Lacrimispora indolis DSM 755: one gene and its partner. Each later gene encodes a partner of the first gene's protein in a complex. Links are inferred from orthologs where the notes say so. Each region holds a gene or a part of one and is shown on either strand. Other genes may lie near its edges.

What was found.
Region 2: the proteins of trxA (region 1) and K401_RS0107245 are in contact, whole or in part, in an NMR structure (PDB 2IPA), measured with the Bacillus subtilis proteins. The link is inferred for Lacrimispora indolis DSM 755 from one-to-one orthologs.

Annotation. Positions count from the first base shown.
Region 1 is NZ_AZUI01000001.1:2,373,063-2,385,255, reverse strand. What follows is about bases 4,938-7,643. They hold trxA (thioredoxin), read right to left. Parts: upstream 6,598-7,643; coding sequence 6,277-6,597; downstream 4,938-6,276. Other genes in these bases: K401_RS0111465 (hypothetical protein), read right to left, coding at 6,888-7,643; K401_RS0111475 (MerR family transcriptional regulator), read right to left, coding at 5,165-5,998. Outside these bases: cutC (choline trimethylamine-lyase), read right to left, coding at 1-33; K401_RS0111510 (aldehyde dehydrogenase family protein), read right to left, coding at 137-1,633; K401_RS0111505 (BMC domain-containing protein), read right to left, coding at 1,664-1,972; K401_RS0111500 (BMC domain-containing protein), read right to left, coding at 1,990-2,286; K401_RS0111495 (hypothetical protein), read right to left, coding at 2,306-2,587; K401_RS0111490 (DMT family transporter), read right to left, coding at 2,592-3,590; ethanolamine utilization microcompartment protein EutM, read right to left, coding at 3,590-3,880; K401_RS0111480 (DMT family transporter), read right to left, coding at 3,870-4,844; more of K401_RS0111465, read right to left, coding at 7,644-8,078; K401_RS0111460 (YhgE/Pip domain-containing protein), read right to left, coding at 8,035-10,230; deoC (deoxyribose-phosphate aldolase), read right to left, coding at 10,418-11,119; K401_RS0111450 (SIS domain-containing protein), read right to left, coding at 11,140-12,193. UniProt on the Bacillus subtilis protein: Participates in various redox reactions through the reversible oxidation of its active center dithiol to a disulfide and catalyzes dithiol-disulfide exchange reactions.
Region 2 is NZ_AZUI01000001.1:1,517,780-1,530,198, forward strand. What follows is about bases 6,372-9,303. They hold K401_RS0107245 (arsenate reductase ArsC), read right to left. Parts: upstream 8,077-9,303; coding sequence 7,666-8,076; downstream 6,372-7,665. Other genes in these bases: K401_RS0107235 (ABC transporter ATP-binding protein), read right to left, coding at 6,372-6,521; K401_RS0107240 (MerR family transcriptional regulator), read left to right, coding at 6,725-7,564; arsB (ACR3 family arsenite efflux transporter), read right to left, coding at 8,179-9,219; K401_RS0107255 (ArsR/SmtB family transcription factor), read right to left, coding at 9,212-9,303. In the rest of the region: ascB (6-phospho-beta-glucosidase), read right to left, coding at 1-469; ascF (PTS cellobiose/arbutin/salicin transporter subunit IIBC), read right to left, coding at 471-1,877; K401_RS0107225 (MurR/RpiR family transcriptional regulator), read right to left, coding at 2,047-2,796; K401_RS0107230 (ABC transporter ATP-binding protein), read right to left, coding at 3,043-4,797; more of K401_RS0107235, read right to left, coding at 4,794-6,371; more of K401_RS0107255, read right to left, coding at 9,304-9,544; K401_RS0107260 (peptide deformylase), read right to left, coding at 9,636-10,130; K401_RS0107265 (hypothetical protein), read right to left, coding at 10,261-10,521; K401_RS0107270 (hypothetical protein), read right to left, coding at 10,561-11,208; rpsR (30S ribosomal protein S18), read right to left, coding at 11,883-12,149; K401_RS0107280 (single-stranded DNA-binding protein), read right to left, coding at 12,171-12,419. UniProt on the Bacillus subtilis protein: Catalyzes the reduction of arsenate [As(V)] to arsenite [As(III)]. In vitro, can dephosphorylate para-nitrophenyl phosphate (pNPP).

The DNA of each region.
Region 1 (12,193 bases):
CACAAATTTATTTGAAAATTCACGAATATCCAATCTGATTTCCCTCTCTTTCAATTATTTACCACCTAATGAATCAAGCGGATTTGCTTGCATATCCAGTTGATTCACAAATTCAAGGTTGAAAGACGCTTTTCTTTCAACATTTATCATCCAGCTCTTTTGACAAGGCTTCCAAAATCTGCTTAAGGAGCTCTTTTGCATCTTCACAGTTTCCCTTTGTCTTAAGAGCTTTCTCATATCCGCCTGAAGCTTTCTCTGCCGTCCCAAGGAACTCCCTGGCTCCCCGGACGCCATATCCCACACTCCGTATGTAAATGAAGTTCATAGGTGAGACGTTGTCAGCCGTGATTCCGGCGCCGGCCGTAATGCTTCCTAAGGTCATGGCAGGAAACAGGTTGGTGGTGGCTCCCATGCTGCCCAAAGTGGCGGGAGTATTGACAAGAACTCTGCCCACCGGCTTCTTTAAGGCGAACTGGCGTATTACTTCCTCATCCCTGGAATGGATCACCAGGGTATGTCCATGGCTTTCATTTACAAGAAGGCTCATGCATTTTTCACAGGCGTGCATCCAGTCATTTTCGATGTAATAAGCCAATACAGGACACAAAAGCTCTTTTGCAAAGGGATTCTTCTCAGAAATATACTTCTGCTCAGAAACCAGCACTGTTGTGGTCTTAAGCACTGTAAATCCTGCCCTGTCCGCAAGCTCTGCCGCAGGCCTTCCCATAATTTCCGTATCCGGCTTCCCGCTTTCCAGGCAGAGGAGTTCAATCAGCTTTTTCTCCTCTTCCTCATTCATGAAGTGAGCTCCGTTCTTTATCATTTCAGCCTTTACCTCTGCGGCAATAAGGCTGTCTACCACCATATACTGCTCGGCCGCAGACACGATGCCGTAATCAAAGGTGCGGCTGGCAATGATATCCTCTACTGCCTGTCTTACATCGGCAGTCCGTTCCACAAAGACCGGTCCGTTTCCCGTACCGCCGTAAATATAAGGCTTTCCGCTTTCTGCTGCCTCCCGGCAAAGCTCAGGAACTCCGGTGTTGACCACCATGGCTGCTGCCGGGTGACGGATCAGCTCCAGGGCTCCCGCCCTTGTCACTGTCTTTAAATACCCGATGGCTCCTTCCGGAAGTCCGCAGGATATTCCTGCTTCCATGAGCCGGTCAAGGAGTCTGCCGGTTACCTTACTTGCCCTTTCATGAGGAGCGATCACAATGGGATTGCCCGACTTAACGGCTGTCAGTACGTTGTAAATCGCCGTAGAAACCGGACTCACTGCCGGTGTCAGGGCAGCAATCACGCCCACAGGAACGCCTACTTTCATAGTTTTTGACCGGGAGTCTTCTTCCAGGATGCCGACGCACCTCATATCCTTTAAGCGCTCCGGAAGAAAATTGCAGACAAAGGTATTTTTCACGTACTTATCCTGGTAACGTCCATATCCGGTTTCTTCTGCGGACATGACCGCCAGTTCCTCTGCCAGTTCCTTTGCTGCCGCCGCAAGGGTGCCGGTAATGAGATCAAGCTTTTCCTGAGGAAAGGTAAGCATGGTCTTTCTGGCTTCCCGTGCACCTTCCATTAAAATCCTTGCCTCCTGTATGGAGAGCAAGTCTTTATCTACAAAACTCATTTCCTATTCTCCCTTCATCCGGGATGCCTGCTATTCCTGTACCGGAGCAGTTATTAAGGCATATCGTCTGATAATTTTTTCAAGGTGGGGATGAGGTCTTGGAATCACGATTGAGCTGTAAACTTCCGCTCCCATATCCTTTACCGCCTTGATACCGGCTTCCACAGCCGTTTTGCAGGCTCCTACGTCTCCCCGTACCAGAACAGAAATATAACCGGAAGCTACATTTTCATAACCCACCAGTTCCACATCTGCCGCCTTGCACATTGCATCAGCCGCTTCGAGAACAAATACCAGACCAAATGTTTCTATCGCACCTATGGCTTCATATCTTTCCATATCCTGTTTTCCTTTCTCTATGCGTCAATATCGTGCACGGACACAATGTCTCCGACCTCTTTGATCGGCCTTGGCATCACGTTTTTTGCAGTCATCTTGCCGATGGCTGCCGCCGCTTCTGCACCTGCATCTACAGAGGAGCGTACTGCTGCCACATCACCCTTTACCATGATGGTCACCAGGGTGGAACCTACGTTTTCATAGGAAATCAATTCTACATCCGCTGCCTTAAGCATTTTGTCTGCAGCTTCCAGTGCCGGAACCAGTCCGACAGTCTCTACAAGCCCTAACGCTTCATCTCCGTAATATCTCACCTTTGTAAACCTCCTCTTTTTATTTGCGGTATTTCTTATCCACGTATTTGTCAACCGCGCTTCTTCCGTCATCGTTAATTTCATAACACATACGCAGTTCTCCGTTCTGATCCAGATCATAGCCGCATAAGCTGACCATGCCATTTGCCTCTAAAGACATGACATGATCCAGATAACGATCCTTGGTAAACTGGCGTTCTCCGCCGTAAAGAGGTTTTAATGCCTCCATGATCTGGCCGATATCCGCATTTTTTACCCCATACAAATAATTTAAAACTGCTGTTCTTGCAGGTAATAACATTTCTTTATTCCCCTTTCCTGAATAAATCCAGCGGATTCATGGTTACCAGAATCGCACCGAACACGATTACAATAGAGCCGATTACAATCGTAGGGGTCACTGCCTGTCCTAAAAACAGGATACAGAAGAAAACTCCCCAGAACGCATAGGTTACATTTAAGGACATTCCCACGGCACAGCCGACAGTGGAGTTGCTCTTATACCAGCAGAGGAATGACACTGCGGCACTTAAGCCGGATACTGCAAGCCAGATTGCCGGAATTCCTGCAAAAAGTGTTCCGCCCAGAAGTCCCATTCCTCCAACGATAGGCAGGATCACGAATAAATCCACAACACCGGAAATCAGCTGGCGTAAGTTAACTGCCACATCAGTGTCAATCATGGCGCCGCCGTAAGTGGCAAATACGCCTTCTAAAGCCCAGCAGATTGCCGCAATAAAGGAGAATATAATTCCCAGTGTAAAGTTGTCACTGCCTTCCGGCTTTGTCCAGTTGATGATGATGGCACCGGCTACGCATACCAGCATACCCAGCATAACTCTCTTGGTAATTTTCTGTTTTAGGAAGATCCATGCAAAAATGGCTCCGAACAAGCTGCATAATGCGGAAATCGGAATCGCATAGGCACCGGCCATTGCAAGGCCTACCAGATACGCGCCATTTGCTATGGGACCGCCAAGAAGGGATCCGATGACGATCATTTTACCAGGGAATGTATGAAGACTTCTTCCCATCTCACGGATACGGCCGCTTTTTGCATTATAAACAGTCAGCCAAATTCCTGCGAAAAGATCGTTTAAGCCGGAGCACACATATGGTCCTGCCAAAAGTCCTGCCGCACTGACAAGGGGTTCATAATATCCGGCCACCAGCACAAGTACGGTATAGATTCCGTATGTAAGTCCGGATAATGCACCGGTTGTCATTCCGGTCGTCCTGAATTTTTTGTTAACTGCTGCCATTTGTGCATCCGCGGATGCAGATGTCATTCCTTGGTTACTCATTATTTATTCTCCTTCTTGTCTTTTGGAAGAATGATTTCAACCTCTGCGTGAGGACGAGGGATTACATGAACGGAAACCAGTTCTCCAACTCTCTGGGCAGCTGCCGCGCCTGCATCGGTAGCTGCCTTTACAGCACCTACATCGCCTCTTACCATAACGGTAACAAGACCGCCGCCTACAAATTCTTTTCCTACCAGAGTTACGTTTGCTGCCTTCACCATTGCATCTGCAGCTTCAATAGAACCGATCAGGCCCTTTGTTTCGATCATTCCTAATGCATCAAATTTCATTGCTTACTTCCTCCTTTTTCATGAGCAGTTCAAATGGGTCCACGGATACTAAAACCGCGCCCAGAATGATAATAATGGAACCAATGATTATGGTCGGGGTCACAGGCTGTTTTAAAAACAGGATACAAAACAGCACACCCCAGAATGCGTAGGTAATATTCAGTGACATTCCCATGGCACAGCCAACCGTGCTGTTGGATTTATACCAGCACAAATAGGATACTGCGGCACAAAATCCGGCGATCACCAGCCACAAAACCGGTGGCAGGGAAAAAAGAGTGCCTTTTAAAAGTCCCATTCCTCCTGCAATCGGCAAAATAACAAACAGATCCACAATACCTGATAAAAGCTGGCGGATGTTGATCACCACATCAGTATCCAGCATGGCACTTCCGTAAGCCGCGAACACGCCTTCCAAAGCCCAGCCTATGGCCGCAACAAAGGCGCAGATGATTCCAAGGGTAAAATTCGTGCTTCCTTCCGGCTTTACCCAGTTAATGACTATGGCTCCCACCACACAGATCACCATTCCAATGCCGACTCTGGGAACGATTTTCTGTTTTAAGAAAATCCTTGCAAACAACGCTCCAAAGAGAATGTACATGGCGGAGATTGGTATGGCATAGGCTCCTGCCATGGCCAGTCCCATCAGATAGGCACCGCTTGCTATGGGGCCGCCTACCAGAGAGCCGATCAGGATAATTTTTCCCGTGAACAGGCTTATGCTTCTTCCGATCTCCCGGATCCTTCCGGTCTTTACGTTATAAGCGGTCAGCCAGAGACCTGCAAATAAATCATTCAGGCCTGAGGTTACATAGGGAGCAGCAAACAATCCCACTGCCCCGGCAAGCGGCTTGTAATAACCTGCGATCAAAACGAATGTGGTATATAACCCATACATAAGTCCGGATACCAAGCCTGTTGATATGCCAATTGCTTTAAATTTTTTTCGTGCTTCTGTCATCTAAGTTTTCCTTCCCCATTTGAATACTGCACAAAATTCATGTTAGCCTGTTTCTCTGCTTTTTTCTTTACGTTCAGCTGAAAACGTTAGAAAACACATCACGCCAGTTAATGTTACTAATTTTACGGAATCGCTTTGTGTTTTTCTATGCATTTAGTATAGATCTTCCCCCTATGGGGAATGTCAACCGGTTTTTAAACTTTTTTATGCTCCAAATATTGGGAGCAGCTGCCACCTCCGGAAAAACAAAAGGGCTCCCCCGGTTCAGCGTCCTTTTAAAACGCCGTATCCGGGGAAGCCAGCCGATTCCATATGCTCCCTTAATCTCTGTATATGGGAACAATTACTTCTGAAACAAATTCAGCCGGATCTCTGGTGGTCCAGTAATCCACCACATACCGTTCAAAGCTTTCTTTCCCACATTTATAACCTCGTTTAGCCGCCCAGTTAAGTATTTTCTCATACTCTTCATCAATTGATTCATGCTTACCGATATGATAAACCGATGCAGCCATAAATCCTCCAAAAGTCTGCCTGTTTAAACAGTCCTTGCATGGATGAATTGCCTGCTGCATGATCCTGGCGCGGCTGCACCTGCCTGCCATCTTTTCTTCAAATGATTCGAATTTTAAAATTACCGGCCCTGTAATTTCATTCTCAGCCGATTCTAAGTGATTGGTCCACTCTATGTTAATAATGGATTCCATGTAATTGTAGCCAAAGTCCTGCTCCATACCGCAGTAGGTCACCGGCTGTATATACTTTACGGAAACTTCATTCACATCATTTTGGAGCACCAGCTTGGCTTCCTGTATCAGCTCATACCAGTCCTTAACCGCAATATAGCTGTTATGGATCTGCTGCTCCTGAAGGCATAGCTGGTCAATCTTATTGCGGAAATTCTGTTCCAGATAATAATAAGTATTGCCTTCCACCAGCCCTTCCATCTCTTCCAGCTTAAATCCCATTTGTTTGTAGTATTTTACCACCGGAACAGTCAGAAGCGTCTCTTTGTTATAATACCGATAGCTGTTTTCCTTGCAGATCATATCAGGGGATATGATCCCGATTTTATCATAAAATCTCAAGGCTTTTGTAGATATGTTGCAGATCTTACTGACTTCCCCAATTGAATACAGTTTTTTTTCTTCCATTGAAACCCCCATAAGCATATGCTTTGTCTAAGTGTTCATTGTTCATTACCGTTTTATTTATGAGTCTTCTTGTACTGATTAACTTAGTATAATCCTTCCTGTATAGGGGAATGTCAACAACTACTTATGTAATCTATATTATACGAAAATGATTGCATCGGAAAGCAGTAAAAATCTGGAACAAGGAGTATGCAGCCACGGCGGAGTGCATTTTATGAATAAAAAAGACCACCGGCCTTTCCGATTATCCGGATGACCCGTGGTCTGCTCCTGCCTTTTTATCTTAACTTCTCAATCATTTCCAATACTTCTTTCTTGGATTTCACTCCAACAGAAGTGGCTGCTGCCTTTCCATCCTTAAAAATCACAAGAGTAGGAATGCTCATAACCCTAAACTGCCCTGCCAGATCCGGCTGCTGGTCTACGTCCACCTTTCCAACCTTTACGTCAGGAATATTTCCTTCTGCAATTTCGTCGATTACAGGTGCAAACATCTTACATGGGCCGCACCAGGTCGCCCAGAAATCCACCAGCGCAATGCCGCTGCTCTTTACCACTTCTGTTTCAAAATTCTCCTGTGTCAATGTTAATACTGCCATATCATGTTCCTCCTTCTTAACCTGCTCTTTGTGTATTCACAAACAGCACCATTTATTCATTATTCACAGCATTCCCCTGTTTCCAGGAAATGCCGCTGCGTCATATCATGAACAGTTCATCCTCTGCAATGATCCCCAGCTGCGGTCCTCTTTTATAGTTTTATCATTATTGCCTTAAATATCCCCGTTTTTTGAATCATTGCCTATAGGATAACTGTAACTTTGTAAGTTTCAGTACCTTTACTGTTATTATAAAAGTTACAGTTGTATTTGTCAATAGATTTTTTTATTTACTTATAAAAGTCAAGGCCCAGCTGTCCGGTTCTTCTAAGGAACTCATCCTTGACCTCCTGCAGTCCCTCACCGGCTGATTCTCCCCCGGTACCGGACAGTTTCCCGTATTCCAATACCTCAGAAGAAATTTTACCGCCTTCATAACCTCCGCTTAACTCCAGTCCAAGCCGGAATCTTCCATTATAATATGTGATGTTTAGTTCCGGTATCTGGAAAGACCTCTTCCCTTCCTCGCCATTGCCGAAATAAACCCTTGTGCTCACACTTAGCTCCCGCTCATGAAGCGTGATCTTTCCTTCCATCCACAGCCCTTCATGAGACTCCAGTAAAAGGCTCATATCAGCCAGGCCCTCCACCCGGACCCGGGTTATATGTAACTGTTTATCAATGGTAAATAAAATTTCCTGTGCTTCTCCCTGGGTTTTCCGCTCTTTCAGCATCCGGCCCCATTCCTTCATATCTTTACCAGGGCCGTCTTCCAGCAGTTCTCCCATTTCGCTTATATAAGCATCAAACAGATCGGAAGAGACCAATGCCTTAATGGTCACGCCATTCTTATCCCTTCCCATAAATTCTATACGGCTGCAGTTCATCATTTGGATGGTATCTTTTTTTAAGGTTTCCAGCCGGTCCTTTCGCTGTTTCCTCTCTTCCGGGACAATGGAAAATCCCACAACCTTTTTTAATGCTTCCTGGCTGGTCCTTACGGATGTCCTGGTAATCCCCGGAACGGTGAGCACGGCATTTTCCCTGTCAGCCCAATAATGGACCCCATCCCTTATGGCCCCCAGAAAATACACGTCAAGGCTTCCCTGGGCAAAGGTATTTTCCTCATCCCTTTGCTCCTTCCAGGAGATTCCAAATCCTCCCGGAAGCACCAGCACCGAATGGCCATTCCATACCACTTCATCAGCCACCAGCTTTAAAGAATCCTCGTCAGCCCCTTCTCCCTTGGGATCCCTGCCCCATAAGCCCATAAGACGTCCTCTGGTCTGCAGCACCGACCGTGTCAGATAGAACCTGGCATAATACTCAGGAAGGCAGCGCCATGCTAAAGCTCCAAACACAAGGAAAAGCAGGATCCCCGCACCAATACACCCAAGCCAGCCTCTGATTCCCAGGGGTCTTTTTTTCTGTCCGGCCTTACATAATTCCTGTCTGGCTGAGTTTTTCTTCAAAAAATTCATTCAGCTTTAACACCTTCTTCCGCAATACGATCCCAATCAGCAATGATATGGGAATATAGACCAGCACGTTTTGGAGGTCTTTCCAATAGGCACCCTCATAAATTCCTCCCACGCACTCCCTCATGGCATTGATGAGATGAGTAAAGGGAAGCAGAGGATTGATAATCTGGAAAAACCGGGGAGTCACCTGTATGGGGAAGGTGCCGCCGGAGCCTGCCACCTGAATGACCATAAAGACCACCACAATCGCTTTTCCCACATCTCCAAAGGAGACCGTCATGGAATAAATGATATTGGTGAATATGATGCTTGCGATCACGGCTGCCAGCACAAATTTCCCTGGATAAAGGCACTGGATCTTCAGCATATACAAATCTCCCAGGGCCACCACCAGCGCCTGGGCAATTCCAAACAGCATGAAGGTAAGATACCTTCCAAAATAAGTCTCATACAGCTTAAGTCCCTGCGACCTGCTCTCTTCCACCCTGCATTTTACCAGTGCGACTAAAATAAGCCCTCCCACCCAAATGGCCAGGACCGTATAAAAGGGAGCCATGGCAGAACCATAATTCTCTACCGGATAAATCTTATTGGTAACCATATCCGCAGGCATCATCAGAAAGTCACTGAGCTGCTCCGGGTCATTCTTCATAATGTCCATGATCTTATTCAGCTGCTTGTTATCTGCCAGCTTGTTTACACCGTCGATCATATCATCCACCCGTTTCTGGCTCCTGTTCATCAGGCTGACAGCGCTGTCCAAAGCCTGGATCAGGCTCTGGGAGGAGGCAGTCACGCTGTTCAGGGTGGTATCGATCTCTCCCACCATGCTTCCGATACTGTCCAATGCTCCTGCAGTGGTTCCCAGAGCATCATAGCTCTTATCAAGGCTGTCTTTTAAGGGAATCTCCACCTTGCCGTTATAAAAATCAAGAATATCTGATATGGAATTGTAAACCGTATCAAGAGAATCTCCAATATCTTTTTTCATGGTATCGGGCAGCCTTTTTGTCTGTTTTACAGTCTGCTGGGCGGTCTGAAGCTTTTTGACCAGATCCTGCTGCTGTTTCACGGTATCTGTCAGCTGCTGCTGAAGGGCCGTTATCTCTTTTAAAGGAATGGGAAGCTTCTGGTTAATCTCTCCTAAAATCCTGTTTATGCTATTGCACTGGCTGATGCTTCCTGCCACCAGATTTTCCATGGCTTTCAATGCATCCAAAGCCCCGTCTGCAGAGGTATCCGTAAGCCTGCCGATCACCTGGAAGGATTCGTACACTGATTCTTCTATCTGCATGATCTGATCCAGAGTATCCTTAAGCCCTCCGGTCATTGTATCGGAAAAGCCTCTGGAGGAGTCGATGAGGGTTTTTGCGCTTTCAGCCGTTTTTCCGCCTGAGCCGATCATTTTACTCACATCCGGAAGAGTTCCCTTTATACCGTCATTTAAGCTGTTCACCGTGCGAAGGGTGGACTGCAGCATGGTGATGGTATCCACAAGCTGATTCAAATCTTCCTTTACCTCTGTAAGAGAGCTGACCGCATCGTTTCTGTCTGTTTCCTTATCAATGCTCCAGTCGTCTGAATATTTGTTCAGGAGCTTTCCAACCACCTTTGAGGTGGAATTGATAAATGTCTCATTGATCTGCTGCTGTACGCTTTCCACTCCTTTGCCGGTGATCTTTGTGGCAATGGCATTTTTCTTCTCATTTACATAATACTGAAGCACCGGGCGTTCAATGTGAGAGGTGAGAACGCTGGAAATTTTCCGGCTGAAATCTTCCGGAACGACCACAGCAGCATAATATTTCCCTGATTCCACTCCATCGATGGCCTCTTCCCTGCTGACAAACTGCCAGCCGATCTGTTCATTCTTTCTAAGCTCATCCAGGATCATTTCACCGATATTAATAGAAGAATCATCAATATCCGTGTCAAATATATTGTCAATGGAGGCCCCTTCATCCTGGTTCACAACCGCAACCTTAAGACCTTTTGTATTGGCATAAGGGTCCCAGCTTGCAGCGATGTTAAACCATGCATATAAGGCCGGAATCAGCATAAGTCCCAGCGAGATGATAATTGCAACCGGATTAAGTGCAATGCGCTTTAAATCCCCGGCAAAAATTTTTATTATGTTCTTAACATGTATCATGTGTGCCTCCTTGGTATGTGGGCTATGAAATTTTGCATTTCCGTATTATAATATTTTCCCGCACCAAATGCAATGCCTGATTCCCAATATTTTACAAATGGAGAAAAAAAGCTGTTAAGTGATTCTTTGCATCAGAATGCATACGGTCACTTAACAGCTTGCCACATTTAGAAACAAAAATATTTTTTCAGGGCGTTCCAGCCTGCATACCCATCTTAAGCTCTTCCACAATGGAAACACCCGCAGTAGACCCGATCCGGCTGACCCCAAGGTCTATCATCTTTAAAGCAGTATCTAAGGTCCTTACGCCTCCTGCCGCCTTAATCTTAATTTCATCCCCTACCATGCGCTTCATCAGAGCCACGTCTTCAAAGGAAGCCCCGGCCGTTCCAAAACCGGTGGAGGTCTTGATGAAATCAGGGCGCACATTCAGGGCGATCCTGCACAATTCTTCTTTCTCCTGATCTGTCAAATAGCAGTTTTCAAAAATCACCTTTGATATCACTTTGTTTTTTCTGCACACTTCTGTGATCTCTGCCATTTCCTTTTCAATAAAACCGTAATTCCTTTCCTTAAGCTCCGTAATATTGATCACGTAATCGATCTCATCGGAGCCGTTTAAAATGGCGGTCTTTGTTTCATTTACCTTATCTTCTATGGTCGTCTGGCCCAAAGGAAACCCAATGGCAGCGCCCACATGGACAGGGCTGCCTTTTAGCAGCTTCCGGCAGCGGACCACCTGAGCCGGGTTGATGGCTACCATTTTAAAACCATATTCCATGCTTTCCTTACAAAGCTTTACAAAATCCTCATGAGAGGCCCAGGCTCTCAGCTGGGTGTGGTCAAAATAAGAGGCCAGCTCCTTTGGACTGATCTGAATCTTCCCCATAAATCGCCTCCTTTACAGCTTTAATCATCGTCATCCTGATTCTCATAATTTTCCGTCTTACATGCGGCAGTATCCTTCATCTTCTTTAACAGAGGATGCTGTTTCCATCTGTTTAAGGCTGTGGTGGCCTGATAGGCAAGGATCTGGAAAAACGGAAGAAAGCACAGCGGGGTCAATAATTCCGGAAGCTCAAAAGAAAGATTTAAGATCCCTTCTCCGGTGCATCCAGGCTGATTGGTTATTAAAAATGCCCTGTCGGTCACCTCTCTGCATGCTTTAAAAATGGTCTGGATCCGGCTGCTGCTGTTTCCTCCGTCAATGAGAAATACCGTATAACCAGGGGTCATCTGAAGATTGGGTCCATGAAGGAATTCCTCCGATTCATAAGCAGTGGAAGGGATTTTTACGGTTTCACCCAGCTTTAAAGCTCCTTCTAAAGCCGTGCCGTAATTGGCGCCGCATCCGCAGACATATGCGTTTGTCATGGAAGTGAATTCTTTATAATGATCTTCGAAGAATTTCATGGTTTCCTTTTGAACTGTCTCATGGATTTGTGCCGCCTTTTCCATATCCCGGCATACTGCCTCTGCTTCTTCCTCCTTCATCAAACCTTTTCTTACAGCAGCCTCAAGGGTAAACAGCATCAGAAACAGTGCAAAGGAGGTCACACCCTTTGTCACATATCCTACGGTCTCCACCCCCACTCCATAATCGATCAGCACATCCGCATAATCCTTCATATCACTGGAGATACTTCCCGTAATTCCTATGGAAGCACGTCCCTGCTCACGGATCATCTTTAAGGCATCAATGGAATTGGTGCTGTATCCGCTTTGAGATACTACAAAAACAAAATCCTTGTCACTAAAATCGTGTTCGCTGCAAAGAAAGGTAAAGGGAGATACGATCTTTACTTCCGACTTTAAATACTTTCTCATAAACTGGCGGGCGCAGTAGGAGCCATTATAGGAGGAGCCGGAAGCTACGATCCAGATGCTTTCGTAATCCCCTTTTTCATATTCTGCAAGCAGCGGGGCTGTCAGCTCTTTCCGGTTTTTCACATTTTTAAGTATT
Region 2 (12,419 bases), 850 kb from region 1 along the record:
CTAAAACCTTTCTGTTTCTCCAGGAACCGTACTTTTCCACCAGTCCCATGGGGATATCAAAATGGCACAAGGTCACCAAAGGTTCCATACCATATTTTTTACACTCCAAAAACATATTGCGGTAAAAATCAATTCCAGCCTGGTTGGGCTTTTCCTCGTCTCCGTCAGGGAAAAGCCTTGACCACGAAATGGAAGTACGGAATACTTTAAAGCCCATTTCTGACATTAAAGCAATATCTTCTTTATAATAGTGATAAAAGTCAATTCCCTCATGGCTGGGGTAATATTCCCCTTTCTGCAATTCAGGGCGGGGAACATTTCCTGTCTTTACCTTCAGCCTTCCCACTCCATGAGGAATCATGTCAATGTTGCCTGGTCCCCGGCCTCCTTCGCGAAAGGCGCCTTCCGCCTGATTGGCGGCAATGGCCCCTCCCCAAAGAAAGTTCTCAGGAAATTTAAAATCGCTCAAATTATTCCTCCTCTTCCGGAAGATCCTCAAAACCGATTACCAAAGTCAATACAAAGGACAATACAATTGATAAAATCGTAATACCTACAATCCATGCAATACTGGTTCCCGGATGCTCCGGATCAATAAACTGAACTCCTGTTAAAACACTGGGGGAAACCATGGAACGGCTGGCAAGTCCCCCGATTCCTGCTAAACAGCCGCAGACAAACCCGGTAATCAAAGAAGCGATCAACGGACGCTTTAAACGGACTGCTACACCGTAAAGCGCCGGTTCCGTAGTCCCTGCAATCAGGGCGGAAGAAGCAGCCGCAAGGGCAGTCTGGCGAAGCTCTCTGTTCTTGGTTTTTAAAGCTACGGCTAAGGATACTCCGCCCAGAGAAAGGTTTGCACCAATTTCAGAGGGCATAACCGTTCCTTCCATTCCTGTATCAGAGATCGTCTGCAAAATTGTTGGAGTAAACACCCTGTGCATACCTGTGATAACCAGTAAAGGCCAAATTGCGCCCATAATACCTACTGCCAGGAATCCAAGCTTTGCCTGTACAAAGAATACGAATTTAGAAATTGAAGTACCGATTAAAATTCCGGCAGGTCCAATGATTAAAATTGCAATAGGAGCCGCAATTAATAAAATCAGCATAGGCTTTAAGAAGTTTTTCGTCACTGCCGGTGTAATTCTGTCAACGCCACGTTCAATATAAGATAAAATCCAGGTCATGCAGATTGCCGGAATTACTGTATAAGTATATTTTACGGATGCTATGGGGACCCCCAGAAAATGGGCCGCCGTTTCTCCCACAGTTACCGCCTCCATCAAACCGCGGAAATCCGGATGAATTAATGTTCCCGCAATGGCAATGGAAAGAAACATATTGGTTTTAAACTTTTTAGAAGCAGACGCAGCTACCATCACAGGCAGAAAATAAAAGGCCCCGTCACCAATGGAATTGATGATCTTGTAAGTGTCGCTGTCTGCAGGCAATATATTTGCCATGGCCAGCAGCATAACCAGCAATTTCACCATGGAACCACCGATAATTGCCGGAATCAACGGGGACATGGTTCCAACAATAGCATCTAAAATGTTATTTCCGATTTTCTTCAGAGTCAAAGGCTCTTTCTTTTCTCCCCTTGCAACTTTACTTTCTTCTCCAAAGTCTCCTAATTTTAAAACCTCCTGGTAAGCAGTCCCAACATGGTTCCCAATAATAACCTGAAACTGCCCCCCTTGCTTTACCACTCCCATAACACCGTCAATGGCTTTGACTGCCCCTTCATTTGCCTTGCTTTCATCCTTTAAGACAAATCTCAAACGGGTCATACAGTGGGTAAGACTGGAAATATTATCAACTCCCCCAATATTTTCCACAATCGCTTTTGATACAACCGCATAATCTCTTGCCATTTCTTCATTCCTCTCTTATCAATTGATGAATACACATAGTTTTTTGCTGATTGTGATTATACTGTTTATCAGATCTATTGTCATCAGTTCTAAGGCGTAAAAAAACAAGTGACAACGTTTCTCACTTGTTTTTTTCACGTAACAGTATGTTTTTTAATATGCAAATTTCCTAATTTAAAGTATTGTCCGATCCTTCGGAAGTATACCGGTACAGCTTTTTCCCCAGCCGTTCCACAATGCTCATGGCAGGCATTTGAGTAGTAATGTCGTAAACCTTTAACCGCATATAAGTCACATAGTAAGCTATATTGTAGTCCGATAATTTCGCCACAGTGCAGTTTTCAGTATTGGTCACACTGAAGATCTGACAATTTTGTTCCTTAAAACGGATCACATGTCCAATGGTATCGTTAGACTCCCCTGAAACCGAAAATACAATGACCAGGGCATTTTCAAAAAACTTGCTTTCTGTGGGATAATGGGGTTCATCGATATAAAGGCAGAACTTACCCATGCTGGAAAAATACCTTGCCCCATATTTCGCCACAATTCCGGACATGCCGCTGCCCACAAAGATCACATGATTGGCGCGGACAATAACTTCCGTCATCATATCCAGCTTTTTCTCAAATTCTTCCGATGTGGTTTTCTTTAGAAAGTCAATGACTTCCGTCACATCATCCGTTGCATGCAATTCCTTTCCCTTATCAAAATGCTGCTTCAGCCTTATCTTAAACTCTGCATAGCCGTTACAATCCATTTTCTTACAAAAACGCAAAACCGTAGAAGTGGAAACATGGGCTTCCAAAGCCAGTTCCCTGATTCTCATATACTTCACTTTATCATAGTTTTTCGTTACATAATGATATACTTCCATTTCCAGATCATTCAGTGACTTAACCTGCTCCACACGAAACATCCCTGTGCCCCCTTCTATGAAATGCCTGCTCTACTCTTGTCCATGCCGCCGTCCTCCCCAATAGGTATGATTCACATTTTCCCCTTATCCGGCTGACCAGGAACAAACTTTTTCACTTAACTATATCACTCTGCATAAAAAAGAACAAGCATTTGCGCAATGCTTGCAACAGAAAACCCCGGCACGCAACAGCCGGGAATGGACGGAAAAGCAGATGATGCCGTGTCTGTATACGATAAAGCCTGTTTAGGCCTGATTCTGGAACTGACTCATATACAGCTTTTCATAAAATCCCTTTTTTGATATTAATTCCTCATGGGTTCCCTGTTCAATAATGGTTCCGTTATTCATAACAAGGATCAGATCTGCATTTCTGATGGTAGAAAGACGGTGAGCAATTACAAAGCTGGTTCTGCCCTTCATGATATTTTTCATAGCCGTCTGAAGCATTAGCTCAAGTCTGGTATCCACGGAGCTTGTCGCCTCATCAAGGATTAAAATAGCCGGGTCGGCAAGGAACGCCCTCGCTATGGTTAAAAGCTGTTTCTCACCCACAGATACGTTTGAGGATTCTTCATTTAATATCATATTGTAGCCATCTGGCTGTGTTTTGATAAAATGATTTACGTTTGCAGTTTTTGCAGCATTTTCTATCTCCTGCCGGGCCGCATCCCCTTTCCCGTATTTTATATTATCGGCTATGGTTCCGTTAAACAGCCAGGTATCCTGCAGTACCATACCAAAGATCGAACGAAGGTCATCCCGCCTCATATCCTTAATTTTTACGCCGTCAACCTTGATGGCACCTTCATTTACGTCATAGAAACGCATTAAGAGGTTGATCAGCGTGGTTTTTCCTGCGCCGGTGGGTCCGACGATCGCCACCATTTGGCCGCTTTTCACGTTAATATTCAGATGCTCAATGAGCATTTTATCTTCGGTGTACCCAAAGGATACATCTTCAAAGACTACATTTCCCTGCAAATCATCTATTTTTACCGGATTGGAAGCTTCCGGTACTTCTTCCGGTTCAGAAAGAAACTCAAATACTCTTGCCGATGCTGCCATGGCAGATTGAATGGAGGCGGACAATTGTGCCACCTGCTCCAATGGTTCATTTAACTGCCACATATAGCGGATAAATGCCTGCAGCTGTCCTACTGTTATGGCACCTGTAATTGCAAATATGGCACCTAATATGCAAACAGCTACAATTCCTAAATAAGTAATGAATGAAATCAGGGGTGACATCAGCCCGGAAATAAACTGTGCCTTAAATCCGTTTTCACAAAGATTATTATTAATCTCCTTAAACTGCTCTATGGAATCTTCTTGCTTTCCATATAGCTTGATTTCGGTCAATCCTGTGTATCTTTCCTGAATATAGCCGTTTAAGTCACCAAGAGCCACCTGCTGCCTCTCAAACATAGCAGAAGAGCGGTTCATAATAAATTTCATGATCAAAGCGCTTCCAGGTATGAGCAAAACGGCTACAGCACCCATAATGGGATTAATATAAAACATTAATACTGTTGCCAAAATAACGGATAGGAATGCACTTAATATTCTTGACAAACTCTGCTGCAGAGCATTTGACATGGTATCAATATCATTTGAAATGATGCTGAGAATATCTCCCACTGTCCGTTTATCAAAATAGCTGATCGGCAGCTTTGTGATCTTTTTTTGCACATCGTTTCTCAAATCACGCATTGTGTTTTGAATGCCATTTGTTAAAAAATATTGAGAACCAAAGTTGCTAAGTATGTTTCCTATATAAATGGCCAGCAACAGCTTTAAGATTTTTATAACATAGGAAAAGCTGATGGAGGCTCCGGGAACTTTGTTGGCGATATTTACAACATCATCCTTCAGCCTTGTTGTAATCAAACCTTCCACCATCGGTGCCGCTGATAAAAATGCGGAGTAGCCTATGGTAAGGAGAATTGCGGCTATAAAAAATTTTAGGTATGGTTTTATATATGGATATAATTTTTTCATCGCTCCAATTCCTCCTTTGTTAATTGTGAATCTGCAATCTCATAATATACTTTGCATGACTTTAATAATTCTTTATGGGTCCCCATTCCAACCACTTCGCCTTCATTGAGCACTATGATTTTGTCCGAATTCATGATTGTACTGATTCTTTGGGCAACAATGAATACAACGGATTCTTTTGTTTCTTTCTTAAGTGCTGTACGCAAAGAAGCATCTGTTTTATAGTCAAGAGCAGAAAAACTGTCGTCAAAAATGTAAATTTCAGGCTTTCTGACCAATGCTCTTGCAATGGAAATCCTCTGTTTTTGGCCTCCTGAAACATTCTTTGCACCTTCGCTGATATATTCCTGCAAATGATCCGGCTTATTCTCAATGAACTCCTTTGCCTGTGCCACTTCAATTGCATGATCGATTTCTTCCGGTGTGGCATTGGGATTGCCGAATTTAAGATTTTCTTCTATGGTTCCTTTAAATAAAAATGCTTTTTGAGGGATGAAACCAATTTTCTGACGGAGCGCCTTTAAATCATAGTTACGTATATCCGCACCATCAATTTTAATAGATCCCCTTGTCACATCATAAAATCTTGGAATCAAATTAATTAATGTACTCTTTCCGCTGCCTGTACTGCCGATAAATGCAACGGTTTCTCCCTTGTTGGCAGTAAACGATACATCCTTTATCACTGGAAGCTCCCCATCCGGATACTGAAACGTAACATGGTCAAATTCCACCATACCTTTATTTTCAGCTGTAATACCCTTGAAGGGGCTTTTCACCAATGGCTCCTCAACTAATAATTCCTGAATACGGTTTGCAGACACCTGCGCTCTGGGGTACATTACAAATACCATGGAAAACAGCATAATTGAAAACATTGCATGAAACTGATACTCTAAGAAAGCAACCAACTGTCCAACCTGTAAGGTGCCATTATCAATCATTACACTTGATATCCAAAACACCGCCATCATCGCAAGGTGCAGCAAGAAGAAAAAGGCCGGCTGTGTAAATGACATAATTTTAAATAACTTCTTGGAATTGGATGCATATTCGTCATTGGTTTCTGCAAAACGCGCTGACTCATACTCACTTTTTCGAAAGGCTCTGATTACGCGGACCCCTGTTAAACTTTCTCTTGATATCCGGTTCAACCGGTCCATACCTTTTTGCTGCTTCTCGGAAAGGGGATTGGTCAGCTTGGCAATGATAATAACGCCTGCCACGATAAACGGAAGGCTTCCTCCGATAACCATGGAAAGATTGATACTTGTTCTGATGGTCATAAAAACACTGATAAAAATCATGACTGGTGCCAAAAGTGCAGTCCGAAACAACAGATTGGAAAACAACATTAACTGAAACGCATCATTCGTGGTTCGTGTAATCATGGAAGATACGCCGAATTTATTGTATTCTGTATGGGAGAATCTCTGCGACTGGGCAAACACATCATTTCTGATATCACGAATCATATAAGTAGAAATTCTTGATGAAGCGTAAGTCAATAAAATGGTCCCTGCACCTCCAAGGATACAGACAATCAGCATGATTCCGCCCATGTTCTTAATATAAGCTATATCGCCTTTCCCTATTCCATTATCAATCATCCACGCCATGACTGTGGGTATTCCCAGCTGCACCGCTACAAAGCTAAAGATTCCTATGATGTTTAAGAAAATTAGCTTGGGATATCTTTTTAAATATTTTAACATTAATTGCATAACAAAACTCCTTTCATTTTACTGAATAAAACCCAAATAATTTCAGCCATATTCCTTGACAGGAACAGGCTGCCTGACTATTATAAACTATAAGGTTGTCTTATAGTCAAGAAGAAAACAGCAAGATAAAATATAAAATTAAAGCCTTTGATACGGACGCAAACAGGAGGCCCGTAAAAGGCAGCACAGAATGAGGTGATTTTATGTCAGAAAATAAAAACGAATATTTAACAACAGGAGAATTTGCAAAAATCTGCGGAATCCCCAAACATATCTTATTTTATTATGATCAGATAGAGCTTTTCCAGCCTGAAATCACAAAGGAGAATGGCTACCGCTATTACTCCTTCCGGCAATTTGATACTTTTTCCATTATTTCTGCATTAAAAAGGCTGGGAATGCCATTAAAAGAAATTAAAAAATACATGGATGAAAGAAACCCTGCTAATTTAATTGATTTATTGGAACAAAAGTCAAATGAAGTGGCTAAAGAAATTATAAAATTAAAAAATACGAAACATGGGATAGATTTTCTTAAGGATTTAACTGAAAATGCCTTATCCGCAGAATACAATATCATTAAGCCCGCTTATCACAAAAGCATGAAGGCTCTATGCAGTACCCATATGGATAATGGCAAAGACGATTCTTATTCAAACTTTCTTACAGAATTGATCGCATTCCGAAATGACAGCAATGCAAGCATGATTGACTTTCTGGGAGGATCACTTACCATTGATAATATCCGGGAAAAAAGATTTGACAGCTTTTCTTATTTGTATACAAAAACAAACAATGTTGATAAGAAAAAAAACACTCTGGTGCGAAAGGAAGGCTGGTATCTTCAGGTTTACTATAAGGGGAGTTATCGAAATATCAATGAAATGTATGAAAAGATAATGCAGTACGCAAATGAACATCAGATAAAGCTTGGAAAGAATGCTTATGAGGAATATCTTATCTTTGAGATCGGTACAAAAAACAGAGATGATTATGTTACATTAATATTGGTTGAAATTGATGGGGAACCACAGGAGCATTAAATAAACAGAGTCAGAACGTATGGCGGTACTCTTATTTTCTGACTCTGTATTATTATTTTGAAAATTATAAAATCTTAAGGATACCATTAAGCAAATTAAGTTTACCGGATTAAAGCCTGCGGAGCTTTCAACCTTTCTTTGAGAGACAATATATTGCGTTCAATCTGCCTTATAACTTTTATAAACTCTTCGTCACTTTTTCCAGTGGGATCATCCAACCCCCAATCTTCCCTGTATTTACAGGGTAAATAAGGACATTCAACATTGCAGCCCATGGTGATAACAACATCAACGGGAGGGATTTCTGAAAGCAGTTTTGAACGCTGCGTTTTTTCCATGTCAATCCCATACAGCTGTATCATCAGCCGGACAGCATCCTGGTTAATATGTGGTTTAGTTTCTGTTCCCGCAGAATAGCTTTCAAAGATATTATCCGCCAGCCGTTTGCCAAAAGCCTCTGCAATCTGCGAACGGCAGGAGTTATGCACACATATAAAAGCAACCTTTATCATGGTATTTTTTCTCCCTATTATAACTCCAGCAGTTTCTTACCCCTGATTTCATCCCCACATCATCTGTTGTTTGCTCCCCCTCTGTTGTAAACGATCCAGCCTTTATTTTTCAGGAAACCAATGACGGGTTTTATTGGCAAACCTTACCAATAGAAGCATAACCGGCACCTCTGTCAGCACACCCACTATGGTTGTAAGCGCTGCCGGAGAAGTGGCGCCAAATAGTGAGATGGCAACTGCCACTGCAAGTTCGAAAAAGTTGGAGGCACCGATCATCCCGGCCGGAGCTGCAATGGTATGGGGCAGCTTTAACCATTTCGATGCAAGATACGCGATGAAGAAAATCAAAAAGGTCTGAAGGATCAACGGAACCGCAATCAAAACGATATGCAGGGGATTTTCCAATATGACATTGCCCTGGAACGAAAATATGATGACCAACGTCAGAAGCAGTCCGATTATGGTTATATGATTAAACCTGGGGAGAAACTGATTTTCAAAGTATTTCTTTCCCTTATTTCTAATTATCAGCGTCCTTGTCAGAATACCTCCTGCAAGGGGAATCACTACAAACAGCACCACAGATAAAAACAAAGTGTCCCACGGCACGGCAACACCGCCGACACCCAGTAAAAAGGCGACAATCGGTGTAAAGGCGATCAGGATTATAAGATCATTGGTGGCAACCTGCACCACCGTATAGGCCGGGTTTCCTTTGGTTAAATGGCTCCATACAAATACCATCGCAGTGCATGGGGCTGCCCCAAGAAGTACCGCACCTGCCAGATATTCCTTTGCTAATTCAGCAGGAATGATTGTTTTAAATACGACATAAAAGAAAAATGCTGCGATCCCATACATGGTAAACGGTTTAATCAGCCAATTGGTCACCCATGTTACAAAAAGCCCCTTTGGATTCTTTCCGACATTTTTAATGCTGGTAAAATCCACCTTCATCATCATCGGATAAATCATAAGCCAGATCAGAACCGCAATCGGAAGGGAAATTTGGGCATATTCAAACTTCCCTAAAAACATAGGAATCCCCGGCAGGTATTTTCCCACCAGGATTCCCGCTGCCATGCAAAGCAGAACCCAAAGGGTCAGATACTTTTCGAAAAATCCTATATTATATTTACTCATTCCCATCACATCCTTTGCAGCCTGCGGAATCTTTACAGATGCAGCTTTCCTTGTCGGATGTAATATTGCAGAAAAACTGTTTTGTTTTGCTGATGGTATCTTCATCCAATGAGTAGTACGTCCATTTTCCCTCGTTCCTTCCCTTCACAAGCCCGCAGTCACACAGGATCTTCATATGGTGGGAAAGTGTAGATTGGGACATCTCAAATTTCTCCAAAATCATGCAGGCACAAAGCTCGCCGCAAGACAGCATGTCGACAATCATGGCTCTTTTCGGGTCGCCCAACGCCTTAAATACCTTTGTATATTCCTCATAGCTTTCCATATTAACACCTCACATCTATAAACTTCGATTTGATTATTATATACATCAAATCGAAAAATGTCAATATGATTTTTCAATTATAAGAATAACATCAAAAATCCCGCTTCATCTGCTCCACATAAAGGGACTTATTATCAACTGCACGCATTGTAGCTAATATCCCATCTAAATGATCATACTCATGCTGTAACAGCTCCGAAAGATCACCTTCCAAATACATTTTCTGTGGATTAAAATTCTCATCAAAATAAGAAATTTCTGCACGCTTATAACGTTCTACTTTAACTGTCAGACCTGGAAAAGACATGCAATCATCTAACAATGTATATTTTTCATCATCGGGAAAAGACATCACCGGATTTATAATAATATAGGGTTTATCCGTAAACATGTACAGCAATCGCTTCTTAATTCCTATCTGTGGTGCCGCAACCGCACGGCCCGCTCCATATATTTCCCTATAATCCATAAGAGTGTCATGTAAGTCCTGCACCCACTCCGTCAAAGAATTAATCTCTGCTTTCGTAACTTCTTCACTCATTTCATATAGTTGGGGATTTCCAAGTTTCAATATTTCTCGCACCATCGCTTTTGTCCTCTCTTTTTTCGTTAAATCTATGCCCAGCAAATTTCTGTTTCCATACATTAGCTAATCCAAAGGATTATGTAAACTAAATCGATATATGCACTTTTCCGATTCTCCGCTTAATCTCATATCACTTTGATCTGGCAATTGAGCTACTTCTTCTATGGTGTCCCCTGTATTCTTTGTCTATGTAATAACCAATATTGCCTCCATAGTACACTTTTTCGTTGTGACCAATACGTAAATCGCAGCCCCCCATTTTGGTGCCAAATTTATCACAGATATCAAAGTGATATGTTGGAAGCCAATCTTTATCTGTATTGCCTTCAACAGTTTTTTCTAACTTGAGAAATATTTCATCACTTCTAAGAAAGTCTGTATCTATAAACATAATTGGTTCCTCCCTAAACAAACATTTCAATCAGTTTATCTAAATATTCCAATACACTCCATTAGGTAATTTACATAGATAACCAGAATATTTTTCTTTCACCCTTCCCGTATCTAAATCTCTGATTATGACATTTTCATGATATTCCGGGTCTTCATACCATTCAGAAAAATACAAATTATCTCCATCACGGAATAATAATCCTTCTGTTTCTCCTATCTCTATTTTTTTATTCTCCGGCCAGACAATCTCATAAATTCCGTTGTTCCCATCCCGGCAAAGCATGAGGGGAGAGACTTTTAACATAAGATTATAACAATCTTCCACAATCCCCAAAGGAAGTTCTTTTATCATTTCAAGTCTTTGACTATCTGGAAAATAGCTGTATATCTGTATTTTTTGTTCGTTAAAATCCACACCTGAAAAATATAATATCCCCTTGTCCCAGATCGGCTGATCAATATAAACATTTTCCCTCTGCACAAATGGACTGTAAACAGTTCCCTCCGGATAATGAATCAAATGACAGACCATGCCAGAAAATACTTCTCCGGATTTAACTGTTTCTTCAGCCTCATATAAATCGCAAAAGCAACTATTGCTGTCTTTGCAGAAATACCATTCCATGGTACCATCTACCGGTTCCGGATATGAGTCCGATACTCCCTTGATTTTTATGATATTCATTCCGTATCCCCCTTTTTGATTTCTATTTATTTGATCATAACAAAGATTAAGTAAAAAATACAGCACTGAATATTTTTGACTTATATTCAATGCTTATTTAAAATTGATTTTTTCTACAGCTAAAGCAGAATGATACACCATTCTTCAATAGAAATCCAAGTTTAATTACTTCGACTTACTATACCACACACATCTGATCAAAATGCCAATAAATATTAAAAAAGACCCCACACTCTCATGTGAAGTCTCCCTTATCATGAAATTCTCTTCCCGGCTGAAAGACAGCCAAAAAAAAAGGATTTATTCCATAGTATAAGGCTCCTGCTCGCCAAAGTATATCAGGGTGGGTTTTCTTTTTGTTGCAGTGCCATTTCTATGTATTACTTACAAACTGTAATAATGAACGTAAGCAATGCAAGCAGAAACATACCAAAGGTCATCAAGTCCTTAAAGTCATATTTCATAAGCATCACTCTAATTCTATAAAGAATGAGATCAACACACCCTGTACACGATTGTTCCATGGCAGTATTTTACCATATTCTTCCTGACGTGACAACTCATGTCATTATCATATGCTCTTCGCACTTTACGCTCTGTTCATTAACTCTGCCTTCAAAAAAAGACCCTACACTTTCATGCAGAGTCTTCCTATAAACATCTGAAGTTTAAGATTATTCCATAGTATAAGGCATCAGAGCGATATGTCTTGCTCTCTTAATTGCAACGGTAAGCGCTCTCTGATGCTTTGCGCAGTTACCTGTAATACGTCTTGGAAGGATTTTTCCTCTTTCAGACACATATCTTTTTAATTTATTTACATCTTTGTAATCAATAACGCCATTCTTCTCTCCGCAGAATACGCATACTTTTTTTCTTCTGCGCATGCCGCCTCTTCTGATCTTAGCGCCATCAGCTTTATCATTCTTATTATATGCCATTGGTACTACCTCCTGTTAGATTTAGTTGAATGGAAGTCCTTCGTCTTCGACTCCATCCGGAATATTCATAAATCCATCGCCGATCGCACTGGAGGGTGCTGGTCTGGAAACCGGCTGATAACCGCCGCCTTCTCCGGACGCTCCGCCCTTGCTGTCTGCGAATTCCTGATCTTCTACAACGATATCAGTTGTATAAACCTTAACGCCTTCTTTATTCGTATAACTTCCAGTCTGGATCCTTCCGGAAATCAGTACTCTCATGCCCTGACG